Regions from separate parts of the Pseudomonas sp. GW821-FHT07F05 genome, predicted to be linked through region 2. Evidence: predicted binding sites of a transcription regulator. Region 2 holds the regulator's gene; the other holds the start of a gene.
The links. Region 2 encodes sigma-54, which starts transcription at its own class of promoters, with help from an activator protein. Its sites were predicted from a motif close to ANTGGCATNNANNTTGCTNT; they were not measured.
Positions count from the first base shown of each region.

Region 1: the regulator sigma-54 is predicted to act here: its motif matches at 1,927-1,946, upstream of AC07RO_RS25740 (CmpA/NrtA family ABC transporter substrate-binding protein).

Region 1 covers NZ_JBWKQL010000020.1:30,576-33,986, forward strand. The annotation lists gene AC07RO_RS25735 (ANTAR domain-containing response regulator) at 1-557, opposite strand, end outside; gene AC07RO_RS25740 (CmpA/NrtA family ABC transporter substrate-binding protein) at 570-1,778, opposite strand; gene AC07RO_RS25745 (quinone-dependent dihydroorotate dehydrogenase) at 2,052-3,083, shown strand; gene rmf (ribosome modulation factor) at 3,231-3,411, opposite strand, start outside.
Region 2 covers NZ_JBWKQL010000001.1:208,511-211,921, forward strand. The annotation lists gene ptsN (PTS IIA-like nitrogen regulatory protein PtsN) at 1-217, opposite strand, end outside; gene hpf (ribosome hibernation-promoting factor, HPF/YfiA family) at 230-538, opposite strand; gene AC07RO_RS01025 (RNA polymerase factor sigma-54) at 615-2,108, opposite strand; gene lptB (LPS export ABC transporter ATP-binding protein) at 2,297-3,022, opposite strand; gene lptA (lipopolysaccharide transport periplasmic protein LptA) at 3,022-3,411, opposite strand, start outside.

The DNA.
Region 1 (3,411 bases), on a different contig from region 2:
ATGGCAATGATTTGTTCCGCCACCTGAATCAGTTTCTGCTGCCGGCTCATGGCCTGGCGTCGCATCAGGGTGTAGGCCTCTTCTTCGTTGCACTGCTTCATCTTCATCAGCAGGCCCTTGGCCGTTTCGATGCGCTTGCGTTCGGCCAGTTGCTGGTCGCGGGCATGCAGTTGCGCGCGCAGGTCCTGATCGCTTTCGAAGCGGGCCATGGCCACGTCCAGAATCGGCTGCAGGCGTTGCGCGTGAATGCCTTCGACGATGTAGGCGCTGACCCCGGACTTGATCGCCTGACGCATCACGACCGGGTCGTGCTCGTCGGTGAACATCACGATGGGGCGCGGCAGATCGCGGGTCACCAACACCACTTGCTCCAGCACGTCACGGCCCGGCGATTCGGTGTCGATGAGGATCACGTCCGGGCGCACGGCCTGGACTCGGGCGGGCAGGTCGATGATCAGCCCGGATTCGTCGACGACCTCGAAGCCGGCTTCGGTCAGCGCCGCTTTCAGGCGCCCGACCTTTTTGGGGGTGTCGTTGATCAACAGGATTCGCAGCATCTTGGCGTCTCCTCAGCGATCAGCATGAACGAGGGCGGCATCGGCCAGCGCGTGCAGCTTGAAGCTGCGGGCGTAACGCGCCGGGTCGCTGCCGTCCCAGATTTTGCCGTCGATCAACTGGCTGCTGCGCATCGGCGACACTGGTACGACGATGCCCAGCGCGTCGGCGGCCTCGCGGTACAGGTCGAGCTGCTGGACGCTGCGGGCGACGTCGAGATAATCCGGGTCTTCGCGGAGCAAACCCCAGCGGCGGAACTGGGTCATGAACCACATGCCGTCGGACAGCCAGGGCATGTTCACCTGACCGTCGCCATGGAAGCGGATCGCGTGGTGGTCGTGCCATCGGTTGCCGAGCCCGTCGTCGTACTCGCCGAGTAGCCGGGATTCGATGGCGCCGACCGGTGCATTCACGTACTCGGCGGCGCTGAGCAGCTGCGCGGTGCTGCGCCGGTTGTCGGTGCTCTCTTCGATGAAACGGCTGGCTTCAAGCACCGCCATCACCAGCGCCCGCGCCGTGTTTGGGTACTGCTCGGCGAACTCCAGGCTGCACCCCAACACCTTTTCCGGGTGATCCGGCCAGATGGCCTGGGAGGTCGCCAGGGTGAAGCCCAGGTTCTGCTGAACCGCGCTGGCACCCCACGGCTCGCCGACGCAAAAGCCGTCGATGCGCCCGGCCTGCAAGTGTTCGACCATCTGCGGCGGCGGCACCACCACGCTGTCGACGTCGCGCAGCGGATGAATGCCCTGGCTCGCGAGCCAGTAATAAAGCCACAACGCATGATTGCCGGTGGGGAAGGTCTGGGCGAACGTCAGTTTTGAGTCGCTTTGGTGCGTGCGCCGATCGAGTGCCTCAGGAGTGGTCACGCCGGCATCCTGCAGCGCTCTCGACAGGTTGATGCTCTGGCCGTTCTGGTTCAGCCCCATCAGCACGGCCATGTTTTTTGCCGGCCCGGCCAGCCCCAGTTGCACGGCATAGACCAGACCGTAAAGGCTGTGGGCGGCGTGAAGTTCGCCGCTGACCAGTTTGTCGCGCAGGTTGGCCCACGATGTCTGCCGGTGCAGGTTGATGTGCAGGCCATAGGGCTGAGCGAAGCCCTGGGTCGCGGCGACGATCAGTGAGGCGCTGTCGGTCAGCGCCATGAAGCCGAGGTCGACACTGGTCAGTTCCGGTGCATCGCTGCCGTTGACCCAGGCCAGCGAGGGGGTAAGCGTTTCAGTCATGGTTGCCATTCCGCGCGGAGGCCGACGCGCTGGTCAGCGCTGCCGATCGTCCAAAAAAAACGCCGCCTCGCCCCGATTGAACCGGGGCGCCAGCGACGTCGTTGTCCTGTGGCTCGGTCCGCCATTGGATCGAGTCGATACAGGACGCCAAGCAAGCCATATGCCAGCGGGAGCCGAGGTTGTAAGCAAAGTTCTCGACATGCCTCGCGCTTCGCCCGCACCGGCGTTTATAATCCGCCGCTGATCCCAGCCGCAATCGAGCCGCCCCCGCCCATGTATAACCTGGCCCGCCAGTTACTGTTCAAACTCTCCCCGGAAACCTCCCACGATCTGTCCATTGACCTGATCGGAGCGGGCGGGCGTCTGGGGCTCAACGGCCTGTTCAACAAGGCGCCGATGCAGTTGCCGGTGACCGTCATGGGCCTGCGCTTCCCCAACCCGGTCGGGCTGGCGGCAGGGCTGGACAAGAACGGCGCGGCCATCGACGGCTTCGCCCAACTGGGCTTCGGTTTCGTCGAGATCGGCACCGTCACGCCGCGCCCGCAGCCTGGCAATCCAAAACCGCGCGTATTCCGTCTGCCCCACGCCCAGGCGATCATCAACCGCATGGGCTTCAACAACCTGGGCGTCGACCATCTGGTGAGCCGGGTGCAGGCCGCGCAGTACAACGGCGTGCTGGGCATCAACATCGGCAAGAACGTCGACACGCCGGTCGAGCGCGCCGTGGATGACTACCTCATTTGCCTGGACAAGGTGTACGCCCACGCCAGTTACATCACCGTCAACGTCAGCTCGCCCAACACGCCGGGATTGCGCAGCCTGCAATTCGGCGATTCGCTCAAGCAACTGCTCGAAGCCCTGCGGGTGCGTCAGGAAGGGCTGACGCTGATCCACGGCAAGCGCGTGCCGCTGGCGATCAAGATTGCCCCGGACATGAGCGACGAAGAGACCGTGCTGGTCGCCAGCGCGTTACTGGAATCGGGGATGGACGCGGTGATCGCGACCAACACCACCCTCAGCCGCAAGGGCGTGGAGGGTTTGCCCCACGGTGACGAAGCGGGCGGGCTTTCGGGCGCGCCGGTGCGCGAGCAGAGCACGCACATCGTCAAGGTGCTGGCCGGTGAGTTGGGTGGGCGTATGCCGATCATTGCCGCTGGCGGCATCACCGAAGGCAGGCACGCAGCCGAGAAGATCGCGGCGGGGGCGAGTCTGGTGCAGATTTATTCGGGCTTTATCTATAAAGGGCCGGCGCTGATTCGCGAGTCGGTGGACGCGATCGCAGCGATGACTCGCCAAGCGGTCTGATCGCTGACGGCGTGAACGAAAAGAGGGGTTCCGACTGGAACCCCTCTTGGGCTTTAGCCCGCCGCCCGGGTGGGGCGTGCGTGGTCATGATGAAGCGATCAGGAATGTCGAAGAAGCTTTAGGTCAGGCTGTAACGTGAGGGTGGCGTCAGCCGACCGCGTGAAGTTCGTTGAGTCTGTGAATGCCCGCAGTGCCGGTCATACCGTCCCAGTTGTCGCCGCGTCCTTCTCGCCAGCCATTGATCCAGGCTTGACGCACTGACGGTAGAGTAAATGGGCAAAGCTCACGGGATTTACCGGATACGCCGTACTGGTATCCGCGCGAAAAT
Region 2 (3,411 bases):
CCTTCAGGCGGCAGTGAGGAATGGCGATGCCATTACCGAATCCGGTGGAGCCGAGCTTTTCACGGGCAATCAGGCTCTCAAACACGACCTGCTCATCCAGATCGGGCACTTGCTTCCCGATCATGCTGGCGATGTATTGGAGTACGGCTTTTTTGCTGCCGCCTGGCACGTTCACGAGTGAACGGCCAGGGGTCAGGATATTTTCAAGTCGGATCATGGGTGGGGAGTGTCAGCGAGCAGTCGCGCCTTGCAGCAGACTTTGCTGTTTTTCCTTATGTTTTTTGAGTTGGCGGTCAAGCTTGTCGGCAAGCAGGTCAATGGCTGCGTACATGTCGTCGTGTTCGGCGTTGGCAACCACTTCAGCGCCAGGAACGTGCAAGGTGGCTTCGATTTTCTGCTTGAGCTTCTCGACCTCCATGGTGACCTGCACATTCGTGATCTTGTCAAAGTGGCGTTCCAATCGGGCGAGTTTCTCGCCGATGTAGGTACGCAGAGGTTCAGTCACTTCCAGCTGGTGTCCACTGATGTTGACTTGCATACAGCTTCTCCTTCGTTGCCAGTGCATTAAGAGGCAGGCGTAATGCCTGCCACTGGAACGCTTTGACGTGTGACCTTTACATCAGTCGCTTGCGTTCGCTGGACGGCGAGATCCCAAGGGATTCGCGGTACTTGGCGACTGTGCGACGGGCCACTTGAATGCCTTGTGCTTCCAGTAAACCAGCGATCTTGCTGTCACTCAACGGCTTTTTCTGATTTTCCGCAGCGACCAGTTTTTTGATGATCGCGCGAATCGCCGTGGACGAGCATTCGCCGCCTTCGGAGGTGCTGACGTGGCTGGAAAAGAAATATTTGAGTTCGTAGATCCCGCGCGGGGTGTGCATGAACTTCTGCGTGGTCACCCGGGAGATCGTCGATTCGTGCATGCCGACCGCTTCCGCGATGTCATGCAGAACGAGGGGCTTCATGGCCTCGTCACCGTACTCGAGGAAGCCTCGCTGGTGTTCGACGATTTGCGTGGCCACCTTCATCAGCGTCTCGTTGCGGCTCTGCAGGCTCTTGATGAACCAGCGAGCTTCCTGCAGCTGATTGCGCATGAACGTGTTGTCGGCACTGGTATCGGCGCGACGCACAAAACCGGCGTACTGCGGATTGACCCGCAGGCGCGGCACGGATTCCTGGTTCAGCTCCACTAGCCAGCGCTCGTTGTCCTTGCGCACGATGACGTCAGGGACGACGTATTCGGCTTCGCTGGACTCGATCTGCGAGCCGGGGCGCGGATTGAGGCTCTGGACCAGTTCGATGACCTGACGCAGGTCGTCTTCCTTGAGCTTCATGCGGCGCATCAGTTGCGCGTAGTCGCGGCTGCCGAGCAGATCGATGTAGTCACTGACCAGCTTCTGCGCTTCCGCCAGCCACTTGGTTTTGGCGGGCAGCTGGCGAAGCTGCAGCAGCAGGCATTCACTCAGGTTGCGAGCGCCGATGCCGGCAGGCTCGAACTGCTGAATGCGGTGCAGAACGGCTTCGATTTCGTCTAGCTCGATATCGAGCTCAGGGTCGAAGGCGTCGAGCATTTCTTCGAGTGTTTCGTCGAGGTAGCCCTGATTGTTGATGCAGTCGATCAGCGTCACGGCGATCAGGCGATCGGTGTCCGACATTGGCGCCAGGTTGAGTTGCCACAGCAGGTGGCTTTGCAGGCTCTCGCCAACGGAGGTGCGGGTGGTGAAATCCCACTCGTCATCGTCGTTGCTGGGCAGGCTGCTGGCACTGGTCTGATAGACGTCTTCCCACGCGGTGTCGACGGGCAGCTCGTTGGGAATGCGCTCGTTCCAGTCGCCGTCTTCCAGATTGTCGACGGTAGGCGCCGATTCCTGGTAGGTGGGTTCCTGAACATCAGCGTTGGGCTTTTGCTCTACGTTATCCGCCAAGGGGTCGGCGTTGTCGAAATCGTCGCCTTCCTCCTGCCGTTCCAGCATCGGGTTCGACTCCAGCGCCTCCTGAATTTCCTGTTGGAGATCCAGCGTCGACAACTGAAGCAATCGGATTGCCTGTTGCAGCTGAGGTGTCATCGTCAGCTGCTGGCCCATTCTCAAGACTAGCGAAGGTTTCATGGCAGGGCTTAACACCTTATTCGCCGGCGCACTGCGCGCCATTTACTAGCAGGGCGCCGAGGGCGCCAACTTAAGCAAATTATATGCCTGAAGCTGGAGGGTTTGCCTAGAGTGTGATGACAATTAAAAAACGAGGTTGGCGATGGCGCACATTGCGGGAACCGCACAACCTCATGTCATCACTGCGGTTACAGGCGGAACTCGTGACCCAGATACACTTCCTTGACCAACTGGTTGGCCAGGATGGATTCGGCGTCGCCTTCGGCAATCAGCTGTCCATCGTTGACGATGTAAGCGGTTTCGCAGATATCCAGCGTCTCACGCACGTTGTGGTCGGTGATCAGCACGCCGATCCCTTTGGCCTTGAGGTGGTGAATGATCTGCTTGATGTCGCCTACGGAAATAGGGTCAACACCGGCGAAGGGTTCGTCGAGGAGAATGAATTTCGGCGAAGTGGCGAGGGCGCGTGCGATTTCCACACGGCGACGTTCACCGCCCGACAGGCTCATGCCCAGGTTGTCGCGAATGTGGGTGATGTGGAATTCCTGCAGCAGGCTTTCCAGCTCCTTGCGGCGGGCAGCGCGATCGAGCTCCTTGCGGGTCTCCAGGATCGCCATGATGTTGTCCGAGACGGAGAGCTTGCGGAAGATCGACGCTTCTTGTGGCAGGTAGCCAATACCGGCGCGTGCACGGCCGTGCATCGGCTGATGGCTGACGTCCTGGTCGTCGATCAGGACGCGACCCTGATCCGCTTGAACCAGGCCGACGATCATGTAGAAACAGGTGGTCTTGCCGGCGCCGTTGGGGCCAAGCAGGCCGACGATCTGGCCGCTCTCGATGGACAGGCTGACGTCACGTACGACCTGGCGGCTTTTATAGGCCTTGGCCAGGTGCTGGGCTTTCAGCGTCGCCATTACTGGGCCTTCTGCTGGTCGGTTTTCTTTTTCGGCTGGATGACCATGTCGATACGAGGGCGTGGTGCGGTGACCTTGGTGCCATTGGCACGACCGGCGTTCACGACCTGCTTGACGGTGTCATAGACGATTTTCTCGCCTTCGGACGTGTTGCCGTCGTTGACCACTTTGGCCTTGTCGATCAGCACGATGCGGTTCTGGGCCGCGAAGTACTGGATAGTGACGCCCCAGGCCTGAACGATCGGCTTGTCCACCGATGGCTTCTGCTCGTAGTAGGCCAGGTTGCCCACGGACGTGAACACGTCCACGTCGCCCTGCGGTGTACGGGTGATGGTCACGGTGTTGCCGGTGATCTTCATCGTGCCCTGGGTGATGATGACATTGCCTTT